Regions from separate parts of the Corynebacterium sp. HMSC034A01 genome, predicted to be linked through region 2. Evidence: predicted binding sites of a transcription regulator. Region 2 holds the regulator's gene; the other holds the start of a gene.
The links. The regulator LexA, encoded in region 2, represses DNA repair genes until DNA is damaged. The targets are predictions, from matches to a motif close to CGAACANNTGTTCG.
Positions count from the first base shown of each region.

Region 1 (9,173 bases), on a different contig from region 2:
CGTGCGATCGCCGGCATCAGCGACGCACCGCCGGGCAGCAGCGACAGCACACCCGTTTCCCGTGAAACACCGTGGTTCGCCAGCACTAGACCGCCAACGAATCCAAGAGAGATCACCACCGCGCCCGCAACCACGCCCGGCAGGAGGTAGGGCAGCGGGTTCATCCCCACCAGCGGCAGCGCCGCAAACACGCCGACGGTGCCGCGGGCGAAGGTGAACAGGTGCTCGTTGACGGGCAGGTCTTCCTCCGTCACCAGCGCCACCGACCCGGCCCCCAGAATCCCGGCCAGGATCCAGGCTGCCGGCACCCCCAGCCAAGAAAACAACAGCCCGAGCGCCACTGAAAGAGGTGCAGCCACAAGCCAACGGTTCATGTGGGGCATAGTAGTCCCGTGATTGTTTTCCTCCTCGCGGCGTCCGCGCTCGCCGGCTGGATCGACGCCGTGATCGGCGGCGGCGGGCTCGTGCTCATCCCGGTACTGATGTCGGCGACGTCCATGCCGGCGGCGTCCGTGCTGGCCACGAACAAGGTCGCGGCGATCTCGGGCACCGCCTCCGCCGCGGCCACCCTCGTGCGCCGCGTCGGGGTGCCACGCATCACGTGGGTGTACGCGTTCATCGCCGGGGTCGCGGCAGCGCTCGGCGCCAGGGCGGTCTCGCTTATCGACGACTCCGTGGCCACCCCCATCATCCTCATCCTCCTCGTCGGAGTGGGCATCTTTGTGGCCATGAACCCGAAGTTCGGGCAGGAGGGCGCCGGCATCTTCTCCGGCAAGCGTCTCGCCTTCGCCGCCCTTGCAGTCGCCGTCATCGGCGGCTACGACGGCGTGTTCGGCCCCGGCACCGGCATGTTCCTCATCATGGCGTTCACGGCGATCTTCACCCAGGGGTTCGTGCGTTCGGCGGCGATGGCAAAGGTGGTCAACACCGCCACGAACCTAGGTGCGTTGTTGGTGTTCGGTCTCGGCGGCTTCATTGATTGGAAGCTCGCGCTCGCGCTTGCAGCCGCCAACGTGGTGGGCGCGCAGCTGGGCGCGCGGACGGTGCTGAAGGGCGGATCGACGCTGGTGCGCGTGGCGCTCCTTGGGCTCGTGGTCACGCTAACTGCGAAGTTGGGCTGGGACCTACTCCAGCACCAGTGACCCGTTGACCAGCCCGACCACGGCGATCACCGCCGCGACCAGCACTGCCGCCACCACGGCCCACTCGAAGGCGTTGAAGAGCTTGTCGCCGTGCTTGCGGCGCGTCCAGATGTAGGGGACCAGGCCCGGCACCACGGCCAGCGCGCCGAGCAGGACGTACACCGGGTCCGCGGCGTAGATCAGCCAGAGCGAGTACACGGAGCCGATCAGGCCCACGAAAAGGTGCCTGCGGTTGTCGCGGCGAGAAACGTCCGGCCCGGAGTCGTCGAAACGCGTGCCGGCGTGCGGGTGGGTCAGGCCCTTGCCTCTGATGGTTAAAAGCACCAGGTAGATGGAGGAGAAAATGTACGGCAGCAGGTACATGATGGTGGCCAGCTGCACCATGGCGTTGTAGGACGCCGAGGAGACGAAGAACACCACCACGAAGAACTGGATCGCCAGCGTGGACAAAAGCTGCGCTCGCACCGGAGAACCATTGGTGTTGTGGCTGCCCATCGAGTGCGGCAGCAGCCCGTCCTGCGCCATCAGCACGATCGGCTCGGCGCACAGCATCTGCCACGACACATACGCGCCCAAAACAGACAGGCACAGGCCGATGGAGATCAGCGCGCCGCCCCACGGTCCAACCACTTGCTCGAGCACCGCGCCCATGGAGTTGTCCGGAAGCGCCGCCAGCTCTTCCTGGCTGAGCACGCCGTAGGAGAGGGTGGACACCGCCACCAAAAGGCCCAAAACAGAGAGGAAGCCGATGATGGTGGCCTTGCCGACGTCGCTACGCACGCGCGCCTGCTTGGAGTACACCGAGGCGCCCTCGATGCCGATGAACACCCAGACGGTGTAGAGCATGATGCCCTTGAGCTGGTCCGTGAAGGGGATGTGCGAGCCCCAGAAATCCATGGTGAAGCGGTCCCAGGAGAACCCGAGGAACGCCACCAGCACAATAAAGGCCAGGATGGGCAGCAGTTTCGCCACGGTCGTGACCGCATTCATCACCGCCGCCTGCTTCAGACCGCGGGTCAGGCCGAAGAAGATCAGCCAGCTCAGTGCACTCACTGAGATAGCCAGCACCCAGCGGTTGGAGAAGACCGGGAAGTAGTAGCCGAGAGTGTTAAAGAACAGTGTGGCGTACCCCCCCTGGGCCATCACCGAGCCGAGCCAGTAGCCCATGCCGGAGGTGAACCCGATGAAGTCGCCCAGCCCCGCCCGGACGTAGGAGTAGACTCCGGAATCCAGGTGCGGTTTTCTCACCGCCAGGATTTGGAAGACGAAGGCGATGGAGAGCATTCCCACGCCTGCGATAGCCCAGCCGGTGAGCATGGCGCCCGGGCTGGCTACTGAACCGATGTTTTGGGGCAGCGCGAAAATGCCGGACCCGATGGTGGATCCGATAATGAGTGAGACCAAGGTCCACACGGAAACAGTGCGCTTTGACATGGCGAGTAAGACTACATCAGGAGTTGTCCACTACAATCATCGATAATCCGAAGCCATATAAACATCTACAACTGAGGAAACCTGAGAAATGCGCACCAAACTTATCGCACTCACGAGCGCCCTCGCGCTCGCCTGCGCGACAGTTTCCCCAGCTCACGCTGAAGATGGGTACGAGACCACCAACGTGGTTCCGGGGCTTACCGCCACCCTTGAACCCCCGCTGCCACTCGGCGCGGCATGGTACGAAGCGGACTCCATGCCTAGCTGGGCAACGATGACGCCAGACGGCGCGATCCACCTAGAACCGGGGGAGGAGATCACCCCCGGCGTCTACGAGTGGTCGGTCACCGCGACGTTCGCCGACGAGACCACCCAGGTCTTCCCCGTCAGCGTCACCGTGGGCACAGAGTCTGACGCGTCCCAGGAGGGCGCCGTCATCGACGCGTTTGTCCAGTACGCCCCCGAGGTTTCCCACCGCTGCGCAGCCACCGCTCTCGGAGTCGGCCTGCCGCTGCTGGTGCTTTTGCCGCTCGGGTTCGCGTCTCAGCTGAGCATGCCGTTTGTGGCGCGCCAGGACCACCTGCAACTGCAGGTGGATAACGTGCCGTTCCAGCTGGACGTGAAGCTGCGCGACCTGAACTCCAAGGACGTGGACATGGGGATCGCCGCAATCCTCGCCGCCGCGGGCCTCGCTGGCGCCGGCGCCATCATTTCCCAGTGCCAGTAGGGTCCTCGGGCCACGCGTGCTTGGGGTAGCGCCCGCGCATCTCTTTGCGCACCTGCTGGTACGGCCCCTCCCAGAAACTGTCTAAGTCGTCGGTTACCGCCAGCGGCCTACCCGCCGGCGACAGCAGGTGGTACAGCACCTTCACGCCCGACACCGTCTGCCCCTTCTGGCCGAACATGTGCTGCAGCTTCACGCGCTTGACCGGCCTGCCACTGCCGTACTGGTACTCCTTCGGCGCCGCAGCATCCAGCTCCGCCACCTGCTTCCAATCCAGTTGGCGCAGCATCGCCTGCCTCATGTCGCAATTGCTTATCGACGCACCTTCGGCCACCCCACGTACCTCCACCGAGTAATCGCCCTGGCTGACATCCGGCCAGCCCAATGTCTCGTGCAGGAAGTCCAGCCGCTCCTTCAAGTGCTGCTCCTCCTTGGTCAGCGGGAAGCTGGCAAAGTCCACGTCTGTCAGCGCCTCCGCCGCCTCGTCCGGGGTGAGCTTCACTGGCGTGGAGCTGAGCTCGATCGCGCCAATCCTGGCGACCTTTCGGCCTCTGACCTTGCCATCTTCCAGGTAGGCCTTCGTCTCCTCCACCACGCGGTGCTCCGGAAACGCGATCGGTTCGGCCTCGCGGATGACTGCCCCGCTGTGGGTTCGTTGCACCTCCGCGGCCGCGATCCATTCGGCGTTCGAGTTGAACTTTGCGCGGGTGCCTGACGCCAGCTGGTACTCATCGCCGACCTTCTTGGCGATCCACTGCGGGAAGGCACTCGCAATCACCTCGCCCGGATCCACCGGGCCCTTGTCCGGCACCAGCCGGCGCAGCCGGGGAGAATCCCCGGCAAGTCTCGCCACTATCGGCGCCGCTTGGGAGCCCCACTCCAACAGAGCAGCACCGAGTCTCGGGTCCAGGGGAAACCTCGCCAGCTTCTTGCCGAACTCCGTGATTTTGCCGTTCTTGGTGGCCCCGAGCTGCTCGAGGTTGGATTCGGCTTCGGTGAGGTCCTTTGGTTCGTCGATAAGCGGTAGGTCCGGCGACCCCCACGCCTTCATGGTCAGCAGCGCGCCGGTGAGGTCCGCGGTGAGGATTTCAGGGGTGATGTCCGGCTGCATCCTCGCGTACTCGTCGCGGGAGAAGACACGCACCACCTCGCCGGGGCCCTCGCGCCCCGCGCGGCCGGCCCGCTGGTCAGCGCTGGTTTTCGCCTCCGAGACCGTGACCAGGCCAGTCATGCCCCTGTTGTCGCGCTTGGGAACTCTGGACAACCCGGCGTCCACCACCTTGCGCACCCCCGGCACAGTTATCGACGACTCCGCCACCGACGTCGCCACCACCACCCGGTTTGTCCCCCGCAAAGATTCGTCCTGCTCCTTGCTGGTCTGGCGGCCGTGGAGCGGCCTCGCATCATCGAGGAACCCGCACACCAGGTCCACCTCGCGCACGCCCGGCACGAACACCAGCGTCCGGTGCTCACTGTCGGTCTGCGCCGCGACGTGACGATAAAACTCCTTCGTCCCCTGGATCCGTTCCGGGTGCGGGGCGTACTGGATGTCCAGCGGGTGCGTCACCGCCTCCGTGGACAGGACCTGCGCGCCCATGTGGTCCGCGAACTTCTGCGCGTCCAGCGTCGCGGACATGGCGGCCAGGTACAGGTCATCGCGCAAGAGCGCGACCTCCATGCACATCGCCAGCACCAAGTCAGTGTCCAGCTGGCGCTCGTGCACCTCGTCGATCACCACCGCGTTGACGCCCTCCAGGCCCGGGTCCTTGAGCAGGCGATTGAGCAGCACGCCCGGCGTGACAAATTCGACGAGCTCGCCGTCCTTGTGCTCGCCGCGGATGCTGTAGCCGACTTTGGCGCTGTCGCTGAGATGCGCGAGCCGCTGCGCCGCCGCCCGCACCGCCACCCTCCTGGGTGCCGTGACCAGCGTTTTTCCCACCTTGTTCGCGATTGCCGGCGGCACCAGCGTGGTTTTGCCCGTGCCGGGTGGCGCCTCCACCACCAGCGGGCCTTTGTCCGGCAGCTGGTCGATAACACGCGACACGGGCAAATCCCGTCCGATTTTCGCGAGGTCAAACATGGCAATTAAGGGTAGCGTGTGGGCCATGAGACGCCTCTTCGCAGCGATCGTCCCTCCGGCCGATGTTCGCGAACACCTCATCACCGCCCTGCGGCCCATCCGGGACTTCTCGGGCACAGAAGTGCGCTGGGCCGACCCCGACAACTGGCACATCACGGTCGCCTTCTACGGGTCACAGCCCAACGACGCCGCCGCGGTCACCGACCACCTAGCGCAAGCCACCGCCTTCACCCGGCCCTTGAGGTTGCACCTCCGAGGAGCCGGGTGTTTTGATCGGCGCACCATGTGGATCGGGGTCGGCGGCGACAAAGCACCGCTGAAAGACCTGATGGCGGACTGCCAGCTCGACCCCGACATGCGCCGCCGGCAGCGCGCACACCTGACCGTCGCGCGGACCGGCACTCGCACAAGGGATCCATGGCTTCTCGACGACCACGCCCACGCCCTCGCCATCTACACCGGCCCTGAATTCGCCGCCGATGAAGTGCTGCTGCTGGAGTCACACCTGGGCAAGGGCCGAAGTGGCGGCCCAAAGTACGAGGTGGTGGATCGGTTTTACTTGCGTTAGTGTTCTTCCTCCTCCGGGTCGGGGAACGGGGCCTCAACCGGCTCTTCGGGGAGCGGTTCCACGTATGGCATCTCTGGAGTGAACCCGAATTTCATGCCGTACTCCTGCTCTAAGTCTTTGATCGCGGCGGTGGCCTGTTCGAGGTCCAGGTCCTGCTCGAAGGTGTCCAGGATTGTGTGGCCTTTGGCGAAAAACTCCGCAGCCCGGGAGCGATTTTTGCGCACGGCGGACATACTGGACTGCCACCGCGGGTTAAACGGTGTGATCTGGTCGCGCAACAGGCCCTCTTCGGCGGTGACGACATAGGTGCCGTCGGCGAATAGCCAGATGATGTCGCCGGAGTAGGGGTCGGGGATGTAGAAAATCCGGCGGTCGGTCTTCATGTTGTGGTGGTGCTGGCACAGGGGGAAAAGGTTGTCCACCTCGGTGCGGCCGCCCTCCTCGTAGGGGATGCGGTGGTCCAGCTGGCACTGCTCGGCGGGACGGTTGCACTCCGGGTAGATGCAGGTGCGGTTGCGGGCGTACACGGCGTGGCGCATGCCCTCGCCGGGGCCGTAGCCCTGCAGCACCTTTTCGCCCTCTTTCTCCAGATCGCGCGTGACGGGGAACGTTCTTGCCAACCAGTCTTCGAACGCGGAGGTGGCCTCCGGTGTCGTCCAACCGCTGCCGGGGAGGTAGACCGGGCCGCTGATCGCGCGGTTCTTCGGGGCGTACACGTTCAGCACCGGAGTCACCTCAATGCCGATCGCCTCGCCGGACAGCAGCATGATAGCCGCGTCGGCCGTGCTGATGCCGAGCTCGCGCGCAACCTCGGCGACGTTCGCCTGGATCCTCCGGCCGTCCAGAGAATTCGTGTCCAGCTGCACGATCGCCCGGTCGCGGTACTCGTAGATGCCGAACTTTTCTGAGTTGTCCTGCTCGCGCTTTTCTCGCTTGCGCTTGTCGTAGGCGCGACCCCTATCCATGCGCTTAATCGCGGCACGGATGCGGTCTGTGACGGTTTTGCGCTGGGGAACAGCCTGGTCGTGGCGGGTGGGGGTGAACGTGTTTACCAGGATGCCGTCGATAAGCATGAGTGCTTCCTCGTCCACATCCTCCCCGAGCTCCTCGATGGCGGTGTAGACCGCGGTCAAGTGCCCCACGTCCATCACGCGCGATTCTTGTTGCAGCTCCCGCAGGCGCGGAAGGTCTTGCAGCGCGGCGTGGCCGAGGATCGCATTCTTGACAAACCCTTTGTGCCACCCGGTGGCGAGCTGCAGTTGTGTCACTGTGGCGTCGAAATCCTCGACGTCGAAACCGGGGTACGCGTAGTGCCCAAACATGGTCCAGTACGTATCCCGGATGGCCTGGGCGCATTCGCTATCCGGGTCGTGTTCTCGCTGGTTGCGAAATTTTTTCGGTGCTGTGGTGGCGGTGGTCACGGTCGCCCCTCTCGTCGTGATATGCTCAACAATATAGAACAGGTGCACGACTGTCAAGGGGTAGGCCAGGAAAAAGAAAACGAAAACCACTCATGTGTTCGACACTGACGCGCTGGTGCGCTACATTATTCCCGTGCTCGTCATTCCGCGGCCGCCCGCCCGCATCATCCCTGGTGCGGTCCATTTGCCTGCCTTCTTCACGCCCGCTGAGCAGGAGGAATTGGTCGCCCAGGCGCGCGAGCTGGCACGAATGGCAGCGGGGACGCCCGTTGCTATGCGACGTCCAAAGGTCGGCCACGGCCACATGGATGCCTGGCTGCTCTCGCTGGGCTGGTTCTGGGCCACGAACCCGTACCGCATGGTCAGGGAGGTCGACGGCTACCCAGTGCCGCCGATCCCCGGGAACTTCCAGGCCATCGCGGATAACGTCATGGCCAAGGCGAGGGAAGTAGACCCGCTAGTCGGCCCGACCCCAAGAATTGAAACAGCGCTGGTGAACTTCTACCCGCCGGGCAAGGGGATGGGCCAGCACGTGGATGCGGAGGAAAAGTCGGAGAATGCGGTGGTCAGCCTGTCGTTCGGCCAGGACACGATCTTCCGCATCGCTGGGCGCGATACGCTGCTCCTGTCCGGCGACGTTGTCGTCTTTGGCGGTCCAGCCAGGAGGGCGAAACATGGCGTCCTCGGCGCTAGAAAGGGCACGTCCGACCTGCTCGAAGGCCGGCTGAACATCACCATGCGGCAAATGGAGGCGACATGATTGCGTTACTCGGTGTGTGGCTTGCGGCGATCGCGAGCCCCGGCCCGGACTTGGTGCAGATCATCCGCGTGGGGTCGAAGGACCGCAGGTCGGGCGTGATGTGCGCGCTGGGCATCATGCTCGGCAACACCATCTGGATCGTCGCATCCCTGGCGGGCCTAAGTGCGCTGATTCAGGCATTTCCGCAGGTTTTGTCGGTGCTCCAGATCGTGGGCGGAGCCTACCTGCTGTGGATGGGCATCGGCGCCATCCGTGCCTCCGACCCGGAGATCCCCGCCACGAAGCGGGTGCCGAGGCCGCTGCTCACGGGCTTGCTCACCAACCTGTCCAACCCGAAAGCGATCCTGTTCTTCGGCGCCATCTTCGCCCAGTTCGCGCACCTCGGGTGGATCGCCGCGCCGGTCATGGCTATCACGGGCACCATCTGGTTCACCGGCTTTGCGCTGGCAGTCCAAGCAATGTCGCAGCTGATCGTCAAGTACAGCAAGCTTATCGACGTCATCACGGGCAGCATCTTCATCGCATTAGCACTCTGGATGCTGTGGGAGGGCCTACACTTCGGCTCATGAGCGAGCAGAAGGTAGCAGTAGTCACTGGCGGATCGGCCGGTATCGGGGAGGCCACATGCAGGGCGCTGGCCAAGGACGGCTGGAAGGTCGTCGTGGCGGCGCGGCGCCTGGAGAAGTGCCAGAGCATCGCGGACGAGATCGGTGGGGTGGCGATGGAGTTGGACGTGGTGGACCGAGGGAGCGTCGAGAAGCTTGCGGAGCTTGACCGCGTCGATCTACTGGTCAACAACGCCGGCGGCGCGAAGGAGCTGGACTTTTTGCGCGACGCGGACGACGCGGACTGGGAGTGGATGTTCCAGACCAACGTGATGGGCACGATGCGCGTCACCCGCGCGCTGTACCCGCAGCTCAAGGCGTCGAACGGGCTGGTGGTGAACATCGGGTCGGTGGCTGGCACGGACGCGTACAAGGGCGGGTCGGGCTACAACGCCGCCAAGCACGGACTCCGCGGCGTGACCAGGGCGTTCAGGCGCGA
Region 1 covers NZ_KV835919.1:26,857-36,029, reverse strand. Annotated here, with positions in the region: gene HMPREF2791_RS00330 (AbrB family transcriptional regulator) at 1-374, opposite strand, end outside; gene HMPREF2791_RS00325 (TSUP family transporter) at 393-1,142, shown strand; gene HMPREF2791_RS00320 (amino acid permease) at 1,125-2,576, opposite strand; gene HMPREF2791_RS00315 (Rib/alpha-like domain-containing protein) at 2,665-3,303, shown strand; gene HMPREF2791_RS00310 (ATP-dependent RNA helicase) at 3,284-5,380, opposite strand; gene thpR (RNA 2',3'-cyclic phosphodiesterase) at 5,406-5,948, shown strand; gene HMPREF2791_RS00300 (HNH endonuclease signature motif containing protein) at 5,945-7,369, opposite strand; gene HMPREF2791_RS00295 (alpha-ketoglutarate-dependent dioxygenase AlkB) at 7,503-8,129, shown strand; gene HMPREF2791_RS00290 (LysE family translocator) at 8,126-8,698, shown strand; gene HMPREF2791_RS00285 (SDR family oxidoreductase) at 8,695-9,173, shown strand, end outside.
Region 1: HMPREF2791_RS00295 (alpha-ketoglutarate-dependent dioxygenase AlkB) is a predicted target of LexA. The motif match lies at 7,457-7,470, and genes of this name have one in related genera.

Region 2 (9,173 bases):
GTGGTCGACGCCTGCAAGGAACTCATGCGCGAGGGCGACGGCGACATCTTGTGCTTCTTCGCCTCCGAGCGTGACATCCGCGACTGCATGGAAGCCATTGAAAAACAGCACTGGCGCGGCGTGGAAGTCGTGCCTCTGTTCGGCCGCCTGTCCAACGCGGAGCAGCACCGAGTCTTTGCCCCGCACTCCGGCCGGCGCATCGTGCTGTCCACCAACATCGCGGAAACGTCGCTGACCGTGCCGGGAATCCACTACGTGGTGGACACCGGTTTGGCGCGCATCTCGCGCTACTCCACCCGTACCAAGGTGCAGCGTCTGCCCATCGAGGAAATTTCACAGGCCTCCGCCAACCAGCGCTCCGGCCGCTCCGGCCGCATCGCAGACGGCGTGGCCATCCGTCTGTACTCCGAGGACAACTTCGAGGCGCGCCCCGAGTTCACCGACCCGGAAATCCTGCGCACCAACCTGGCCTCCGTTGTGCTGCAAATGATCTCCCTGCGCTTGGGCGACATCAACGACTTCCCTTTCATTCAGCCGCCGGATAGAAAGGCCGTGCGCGACGGGTTGCTGCTCCTGCACGAACTCGGCGCAATCTCGGACAAGGAGCGCGACGGTGCACCCGTGCTCACCGCGGTTGGACGCGACATCGCTCGCATCCCGGTGGATCCAAAGATGGCGCGCATGCTGGTGGAGGCCAACCGGCTCGGCGTGCTCGACGACGTCACCGTGATCGTGGCCAGCATGACCATCCAGGACGTGCGCGAGCGCCCCTTGGAGTACCAGGCCCAAGCCGACCAAGCTCACGCCCGGTTCAAGGACACCACCTCAGACTTCCTGTCCTCGCTGAAGTTGTGGGACTACATCGGCGACTCGCGCGACGAGCTGTCCGGCAACGCCTTCCGCAAACGCATGAAGCGCGAGTTCTTGCACTACATGCGTATCCGCGAATGGTTCGACCTCGTGCGGCAGCTGCGCGATGTGGAGCGCCAGCTGGGCTGGTCGCGCGCCGAAAACGTCGCTGGTGAGCGCGACGCCGACGCAATCCACAAGTCGCTTTTGACCGGACTGTTGTCCAACATCGGTGCCCGTGACGGCAATTCGAAGGAATTCCAGGGGGCACGCGGAACGCGGTTTTTGGTGTTCCCGGGGTCGTCGCTCAGCAAAAAGCCCCCAGAGTTCCTCATGGCCGCCGAGCTGGTGGAGACCTCACGCCTGTGGGCGCGCGACGTAGCGAAAATCGAGCCCGCCTGGGTGGAAACGACAGCGGGCGAACTGATGAAGCACAGCTATTCCGAGCCAGTATGGTCGCGGAAGCGTTCGGCCGCCATGGTGCACCAAAAGTCGATGCTCTACGGCGTGACCATCGTGCGCGACCGTCTTGTGCCGTACCACCGTGTGGACGCAGAAGGCGCGCGCAACATGTTTATCCGCCACGCCCTGCTCGAGGGCGATTGGAACCGCCACCACCACTTCATCGACCACAACGAAGCGCTGCTCGCCGAAGCTGCTGAGGTAGAGGAAAAGGTGCGCCGGCGCGGCCTGGTGGTAGACGAGGACACCCTGTTTGAGTTCTACGACTCGCGCCTGCCCAAGAGCGTGACCACCGCCCGCCATTTCGACTCCTGGTGGAAGAAGAAGCGGGCAGAGGACAAGCATTACCTGGACTTCGATCCCGCCGCACTCGTCGACGACGAGGGCGTGGATTCATCCGCCACCGCCTTCCCCGAGGTGTGGCGTCAAGGCTCTATCGACTACGCGCTGCGCTACAAGTTCGAACCGGGCGATCCTTTCGACGGCGTCACCGTAGACGTTCCCGTGCCCCTTTTGGCCAATCTGCGGCCGGAGGGTTTTGACTGGCTGGTGCCGGGTCTGCGCTCGGAGCTTGCCGCGGAATACATCCGCACGCTACCGAAGGCCCTGCGCAAGACCGTGGTGCCGGCGCCTGACTTCGCTGAGCGAGCCCTCGACGCAATCCAGGCGCAGCAGGACGCCGACGGTGCCGACGAGAACGAGCTGTGCGAAACCCCGTTTGCAGATGCGCTCGCGGATGCGCTGCGCAGCGTCGGTGGGCGCGGCATCAACGGCACCGATTTCAACCCGTCTGCGCTTCCAAAGCATCTGAGGGTGACGTTTGCTGCGATTGACCGCCGCGGGAAGATTGTCGACCACGACACGGATCTCGGCGCGCTAAAGCGCCGCCAGGCTGGCAAGATCAAGTCATCGGTGTCCAAAGCCGGACGCACCTCCGAGTCGGACGCCGTGGCGAAGTGGACCACCGATTCACTCGGTGCGGTGCCGGAGACAGTAAGCACGACTATCGACGGTAACGAGGTTGACGCCTACCCGGCACTCGAGGCCACCAAGGACGGCGTGAAGGTCACCGTGCACCCGACGAAGGCCGCCGCGGACGCCTCCATGGTTACGGCAACACTGACGTTGCTGTTGCGCGAGATCACGGTCAACGCCGGGCAGATGACGAAGGGGCTGCCGCTGCGCCAGAAGGTCGCGGTGGACCGTTACCCGCACGGCGGCGCCGCAGGGCTTGTGGAGGATGCCCGCGTCGCGGTGATCCGCGACCTGATGTTCTCCTCCGGCGGGCCGGTGCGCTCCCCCGAAGAGTTCGGCGCGCTCGTAGACGAAATCAAACCCCAGGTCGCTGGTGGGGTGCGCCGCGTGGTGGTGACGCTGGCGCCCGCGCTCGCGGAGTACGCGAACATCGCCGCGGAACTCCAGCAATGGGAGGGCCCGGCTATCGACGACATGCGGTCGCAGCTGCAGTTCTTCCTGCCGAAGCATGCGGTGACTGTCCACGGCATCGGGCACTTGCAGCATCTGCCCCGCTACATCGACGCAATGCGGATCCGGTTGGAGGACATGCGCCTGGATCCAGACCGCGACGCCGACAGGCAGTCGGTGGTTGACTCGGTGAAGGCCTATTTGGCCCAACGCATGAAGGCGTTGCCCGCTGGCCGCACGAAGACGAAGGCGTACAAGGACATTTTGTGGCTGATTGAGGAGCTGCGTGTGAGCTTGTTTGCGCAGCGGCTGGGAACGCCGAAGCCGGTGAGCCAGCGCCGCATTGAGAAGAAGATTGACGCGCTGCGTTAGCTGCGAAAGCGTGGGTTAGAAGTCTTCGCGGTCGCGGCGGCGCATGAGCCGGATTTCGGACTCGAAGTCGTCCGCGCTTTCGAAAGACTTGTACACGGACGCGAAACGCAAGTACGCCACCTCGTCGAGGGCGCGAAGTGGCTCAAGGACGGCCAAACCGATCTCGTGGGCGGGCACTTGCGAGCTTCCTTGCGCGCGCACGGTTTCTTCGACTTCTTGGGCAAGGCGTTTCAATGCGTCGTCGGTGACATCTCGGCCCTGGCATGCTCGACGCACGCCGACGATAAGCTTGTCGCGATCGAACGGTTCACTCACGCCGTTGCGTTTCACAACGGTCAGCACGGCCTTTTCTATCGTGGTGAAACGCCCCCCGCACTCAGTGCACTCTCTGCGCCGCCGAATGGCGGAGCCGGCTTCGACCAGCCGCGAGTCAGTCACACGAGATTGTTCGTTGTGGCAAAAGGGACAAAACACGGATCTCCACCCCTAGAGTATTCAAGGCTTGGCGTAGCCGTGAGTCTACGCCTTGTCTAGCGCGCAGTTGCCACTGCGGCGGCGTCGGCCGCCTGGCCATGGGTCATCGAGGACGGATCCTCGTCCTGCGCAGAAAAGACACCGCCGAACGCGGAACCGATAAGCAACGCTGCAGTCATGCACACGCCAAGCAGGACCGTATCGCGCGTCTCGTGCCGTGTTTCGAACGGATTCGCATCAGAGGGACCGTCCAAAACTTCACTACGGATCGGGCGCGCATCCGTTCGATGGGAAGTAGAAATCGCTCGAACACCGGCGCCGCCCGACCGACGCTTTGACACAGAATCAACGTCCCACACCTCTGCCGGGGGAACTACAGATGCGGCGCCGGAGCGCGATACGAATGTGTTGTGTACTGGATTGATTGCAACGGACATAGTGCGTCTCCCTTCTTTCTGCGGCACACTTTACGTACGGTGCCGACACGTTCGAATGCCATAACGTTCATATGTTCGAATACGCTTACGTGTTCGATTTATAGCATTGCGCCCGACCCGTGTCCACCCAATGTTTGCAACCATCGAACATAAGTGCCCTATCTGGTAGGTTCGTAGGCGCATCACACCGCCGAGTCCAAGGAGAACGTCATGGCACGAAAGAAGTCCGATCCAGGCAACCCGGATTACAACGCGCTGTCTGACCGTCAGCGCCGCATCCTCCAGGTGATCCAAGACGCTGTAGTCCTGCGCGGCTACCCGCCAAGCATCCGCGAGATCGGTGACGCGGCGGGTTTGCAGTCCACATCCTCTGTCGCGTACCAGCTCAAGGAATTGGAGAAGAAGGGGTTCCTTCGCCGCGATCCGAACAAGCCGCGTGCCGTGGATCTGCGTCAAATGCCAGAGACCGGGCGCAAGAAGCGCAAACCGCAGGAGGCGAAGCCGGAGGATTCCGGCAATGCCCGCTACGTGCCGGTGGTTGGTCAGATCGCGGCAGGTGCACCGATCCTCGCTGAGGAGAATGTGGACACCTACTACCCGCTGCCCGAGGAGTTGCTCGGCGACGGCGATGTGTTCATGCTCAAAGTCGTCGGCGAGTCCATGCGCGAGGCGGGAATCCTCGACGGCGACTGGGTGGTTGTCCGCTCCCAGCCGAATGCGGAGGAAGGCGAGTTCGTCGCAGCACTTCTGGACGGTGAGGCGACGGTCAAGGAGTTCCACCGCGATTCCACCGGCGTGTGGCTCTTGCCCCACAACGATGCCTTCGAGCCGATCAAGGGCGATGAGGCGGAGATCATGGGGCGAGTTATTTCGGTGTTCCGTACTCTGTAATCGGTGCGTTTGCACCGTTTACACACAAACCGGATACAGCACAGCCAGAATCGCAGGAGATCGATGTACGCCGAGGAGCGTAGACGCCAGATTGCGTCTTTGACCGCAGTTGAAGGCCGCGTCATTGTCACTGAGTTGGCGCAGCGCTTCAACGTCACCGCGGAGACGATCCGGCGTGACCTTTCGGCGTTGCACGACGAGGGCGTGGTGCACCGCGTCCACGGCGGCGCGGTTGCGAGTCAGTCCTACCGTTCTACTGAAATCCCGCTGGATGCCCGGCAACGCGCCTCCCTTGCGGCCAAAGCCGCGATTGCAGAGACTGCGCTGAAGTTCGTGCCCGATACGCAAAGCTGCACTATCTTCTTGGACTCGGGCACAACGATCAGCAGCTTGGGCAAGCGTCTGGCGGAGACCCGCGGGAATCGGGAGTACTCGGTAGTGACCAATTCCATCCCGACCGCCTTGGAGCTGAGCGATTCCGGGTTGCACGACGTGCAGCTGCTCGGTGGCAGTGTCCGGCCGATCAGCCAGGCAGTCGTCGGCAGTACCGCGCTTCGCACCCTCGCGCTTTTGCGCGCCGACGTGGCGTTCGTGGGCACTAACGCGTTGTCCATCGGCCACGGCCTATCCACCGTGGACGCCCAAGAGGCTGCGGTGAAAGCTGCAATGGTGACCAACGCCCGCAGGGTTGTCGTGTTGTGCGATTCCACGAAACTGGGCAACGACTACGTGGTGAGCTTCGCGCCGCTGACGGATATTGATGTGGTGATCACGGACGCCGAAGCGCCCTCTGCCTTCGTGGATGAGCTACGTTCGCACGGTATTGAGGTCGTGCTCGCGCAGCCCTAGCAGCCTAGTAGTGTCTCGCCCCGCGCGTTCCGCTGGGGCGCTCTGTGACTTTCTGCGCGAATATGGTGGCATCTTCGCCAGTTTGCGACCTACACTCGTTGCAGACCTGAATGAAAAACAAAGGAAAGGACACCCGAATGGCTTCCAAGACTGTGAAGGTCGGTTCCACCGTCGGGCTGCACGCACGCCCGGCCACGGTGATCGCGGACGCTGCCGGCGAGTACGACGATGAGATTCTGCTGACCTTTGTCGGCGGCGATGATGACGACGAGACGGACGCCGCTTCCTCGCTGATGATTATGGCGATGGGTGCGGAGCACGGCGACGAGGTCACCGTCACTTCCGACAACGCCGACGCCGTCGAGAAGATTGCGGCCCTGATCGAGCAGAACCTCGACGAGGAGTAAGCACTCTTCGCTTTACGACGAGCTCACGCCCGGGCATACGTCGCCCGGGCGTTTTCATGTGCAGTGATGCACCGCCCGCTAGAAGGTGGACGGCTTCGGCACCTCGAAGTCCTTGCGGTACTGCCCCTCCCCTAACGTGTCGTACGCCCAGCGCATCAGCGGGTAGATCACGATGATGCCAACCGAGCCCAGCGCGATGCCTTCTAACGTCACAGCGCCCACATCCAGGGTGAGGTTGCCGATGCCCACAATCAGCGCAACCGCGGCCGCCGTCAGGTTCGCGGGATCGGTGAAGTCCACCTTGTTGTCCTGCCAGATGCGCACGCCCAGCATGCCGATGAGCCCGTAGAGGACCAGGCACGCGCCGCCGAGCACACCAGCTGGGATGGTGAAGATCACGGCGCCGAACTTCGGGATGAACGCCAGCACGATCGCAAACGCGGCGGCGACCCAGTACGCGGCTGTGGAGTACACCTTCGTCGCCGCCATTACTCCGATGTTTTCTGCGTACGTGGTGGTGCCGGAGCCGCCGAAACCGCCGGCGAGCGTGGTGGCAATGCCGTCGCCGATCAGCGCGCGGCCCTGCATGTCGTCGAGGTTGCGCCCGGTCATCTCGGACACAGCCTTGACGTGGCCGACGTTCTCCGCGATCAGCACGACCAACACGGGCAGAGTCACCAGCACCGCGGAAACGTGGAACTCCGGGCTGTGGAACTGTGGCAGTCCGATCCACGGCGCGTCGCCGATGGTTTGCAGCGCGTCGTCGCCCAAGCCACCCGTCAAAGCGGCGAACAGCCATCCGGCAAGCACACCGGCGAGGATGGACAAGCGAGAGAGCAGTCCGCGGGTGGCCACGGTGACCACCACAACCGTCAGCAGTGTCACCGCCGCCACCCAGGGTTGGGTTTGCACGTTTGAGACCGCAGTTGGCGCGAGGTTGAAGCCGATGAGCGCGACGATGGCGCCAGTCACCACAGGCGGCATAACCGCGTCGATGACGCGCTTGCCCGCCCATTCGACGACGATGCCGACGAGGATGAGCGCCACACCGGTCAGCAGCACTCCGCCCAGCTGCGCGCCGACGCCGTACTGCTGCGAGGCCGTCAGTGGTGCGATAAACGCGAAGGACGAGCCCAGGTAGCTGGGGACTTTGTTGCGGGTGATCAGCAAAAAGATGATGGTGCCCAGGCCGGAGAACAGCAGTGTGGTGTTCACCGGGAATCCTGTCAGGGTGGGCACCAGTAGTGTGGCGCCGAACATGGCTACCACGTGCTGCATGCCGATGCCGATGGTGCGCGGCCAGCTCAGCCGCTCGTCCGGGGCGACAACAGCCCCGGGGCGCACAGTGCGCCCGTCTCCGTGGAGGGTCCAACCGAAAGTGTGAGTCACGAAATGCCATTATCACCCCGCCAGCTGAAATTTCCTGCTCCGGGGGTAGCCGGCGGGCAAAGTACACAGCTCTCAGGGTGCCCTTGCTATTTTGAGCATCATGGAAATCATTGTGCGCCCCACCGCCGATGAAGTCGGCGTGTCCGCAGCTGACATCATCGAACCGTTCGTGCGCGATGGCGCGACGCTCGGCCTGGCCACGGGTTCGACCCCGAACCCCACGTACATGGAGCTGGCCCGCCGCCACCGCGAGGAGAATCTGAGCTTCGCGCAGTGCGACGCGTTCCTCCTGGACGAGTACGTCGGGCTGGAACGCTCCGACGAGCAGTCCTACTACGCAACCATCCGCCGCGAGTTCACCGACCACATCGACATCGACGATGCGAAGGTGCAGTCTCTCGACGGCCGCTCGGCCGACCCCGAGGCAGAGGCCCGCAGCTACGAGGAGCGCATCACCGCCGCCGGCGGCGTGGACGTGCAGATCCTCGGCGTAGGCGCCAACGGCCACATCGCGTTCAACGAGCCGCCCAGCGCGCTGGATTCGCGCACCCGCGAGATCGACCTGCACCCCACCACCGTGGCGGACAACGCCCGCTTCTTCGACAACGAGGACCAGGTGCCGCGCAAGGCACTGACCCAGGGCGTGGGCACCATCATGGAGGCGCACACCATCGTGCTCATCGCCACCGGCCCGAACAAGGCTGACGCGGTCAAGGCCCTCGTTGAAGGCCCGGTGACCCCGGGCTGCCCGGCGTCGGTCCTGCAAAACCACCCCCGCACCACGGTCATCCTCGATGAGGATGCCGCGGCCAAGCTTGAGCGCTAGCTAGCTGACCACGAACTCCGCGTACTGCTCGGCCAGGACGCGGGGCAGGCGGACGTCGATACGCGTTCCTGCCTCTTCGTATTCCTCCGAGCGCACCGTGCCCTCGTCGTGGACGCGACTGACCACGTCGCCGCGGGTATACGGCACCACCATGGTCACGTGCGCGTCGATGGAGTTGAGGTGCTGCTCGATGCGCGCTTCCAACTCCTCGATGCCTTCGCCGGTCAGCGCGGAGACGAACACGGCCGTGCGCCCGGTCTTCTCAAACGCGTGGCGCAGCTCGGCCAGCACGAGCGGGTCGGCCTCGTCGATTTTGTTCACCACCACGATTTCAGGCGGCATTTCTTCGCCGGAATCGCGGGTGACCTCCGCAAGGACCTCGTTGACGGCCTCGATCTGCTTCAGCGGGAACGCGTCCGAGCCGTCCACAACGTGCAGCACAAGGTCTGCGCCCGCAACCTCTTCAAGCGTGGACTTGAACGCCTCGACCAGTTGGGTGGGCAGGTGGCGCACGAACCCGACGGTGTCGGTGAGCACCACGTTGCGCCCGTCCGCGAGTTTCGCCTTGCGTGTGGACGGATCCAGGGTGGCAAACAGCGCGTCTTCCACCAGCACACCTGCGCCAGTCATCGCGTTGATCAGCGAGGACTTACCCGCGTTGGTGTAGCCGGCAATCGCGATCTTCGGGATCGTGGAGCGCTGGCGCTGCGCGCGCTTGACCTCGCGTGCCGTAGTCATGTCGCGCAGCTGGTGGCGCAGCTTGGCCATCTCGGTGCGCAGGCGGCGACGGTC
Region 2 covers NZ_KV835934.1:38,003-47,175, forward strand. Annotated here, with positions in the region: gene hrpA (ATP-dependent RNA helicase HrpA) at 1-3,108, shown strand, start outside; gene nrdR (transcriptional regulator NrdR) at 3,124-3,582, opposite strand; gene HMPREF2791_RS12315 (hypothetical protein) at 3,639-3,761, opposite strand; gene lexA (transcriptional repressor LexA) at 4,230-4,910, shown strand; gene HMPREF2791_RS02710 (DeoR/GlpR family DNA-binding transcription regulator) at 4,974-5,759, shown strand; gene HMPREF2791_RS02715 (HPr family phosphocarrier protein) at 5,897-6,166, shown strand; gene HMPREF2791_RS02720 (uracil-xanthine permease family protein) at 6,245-7,555, opposite strand; gene nagB (glucosamine-6-phosphate deaminase) at 7,656-8,381, shown strand; gene hflX (GTPase HflX) at 8,382-9,173, opposite strand, start outside.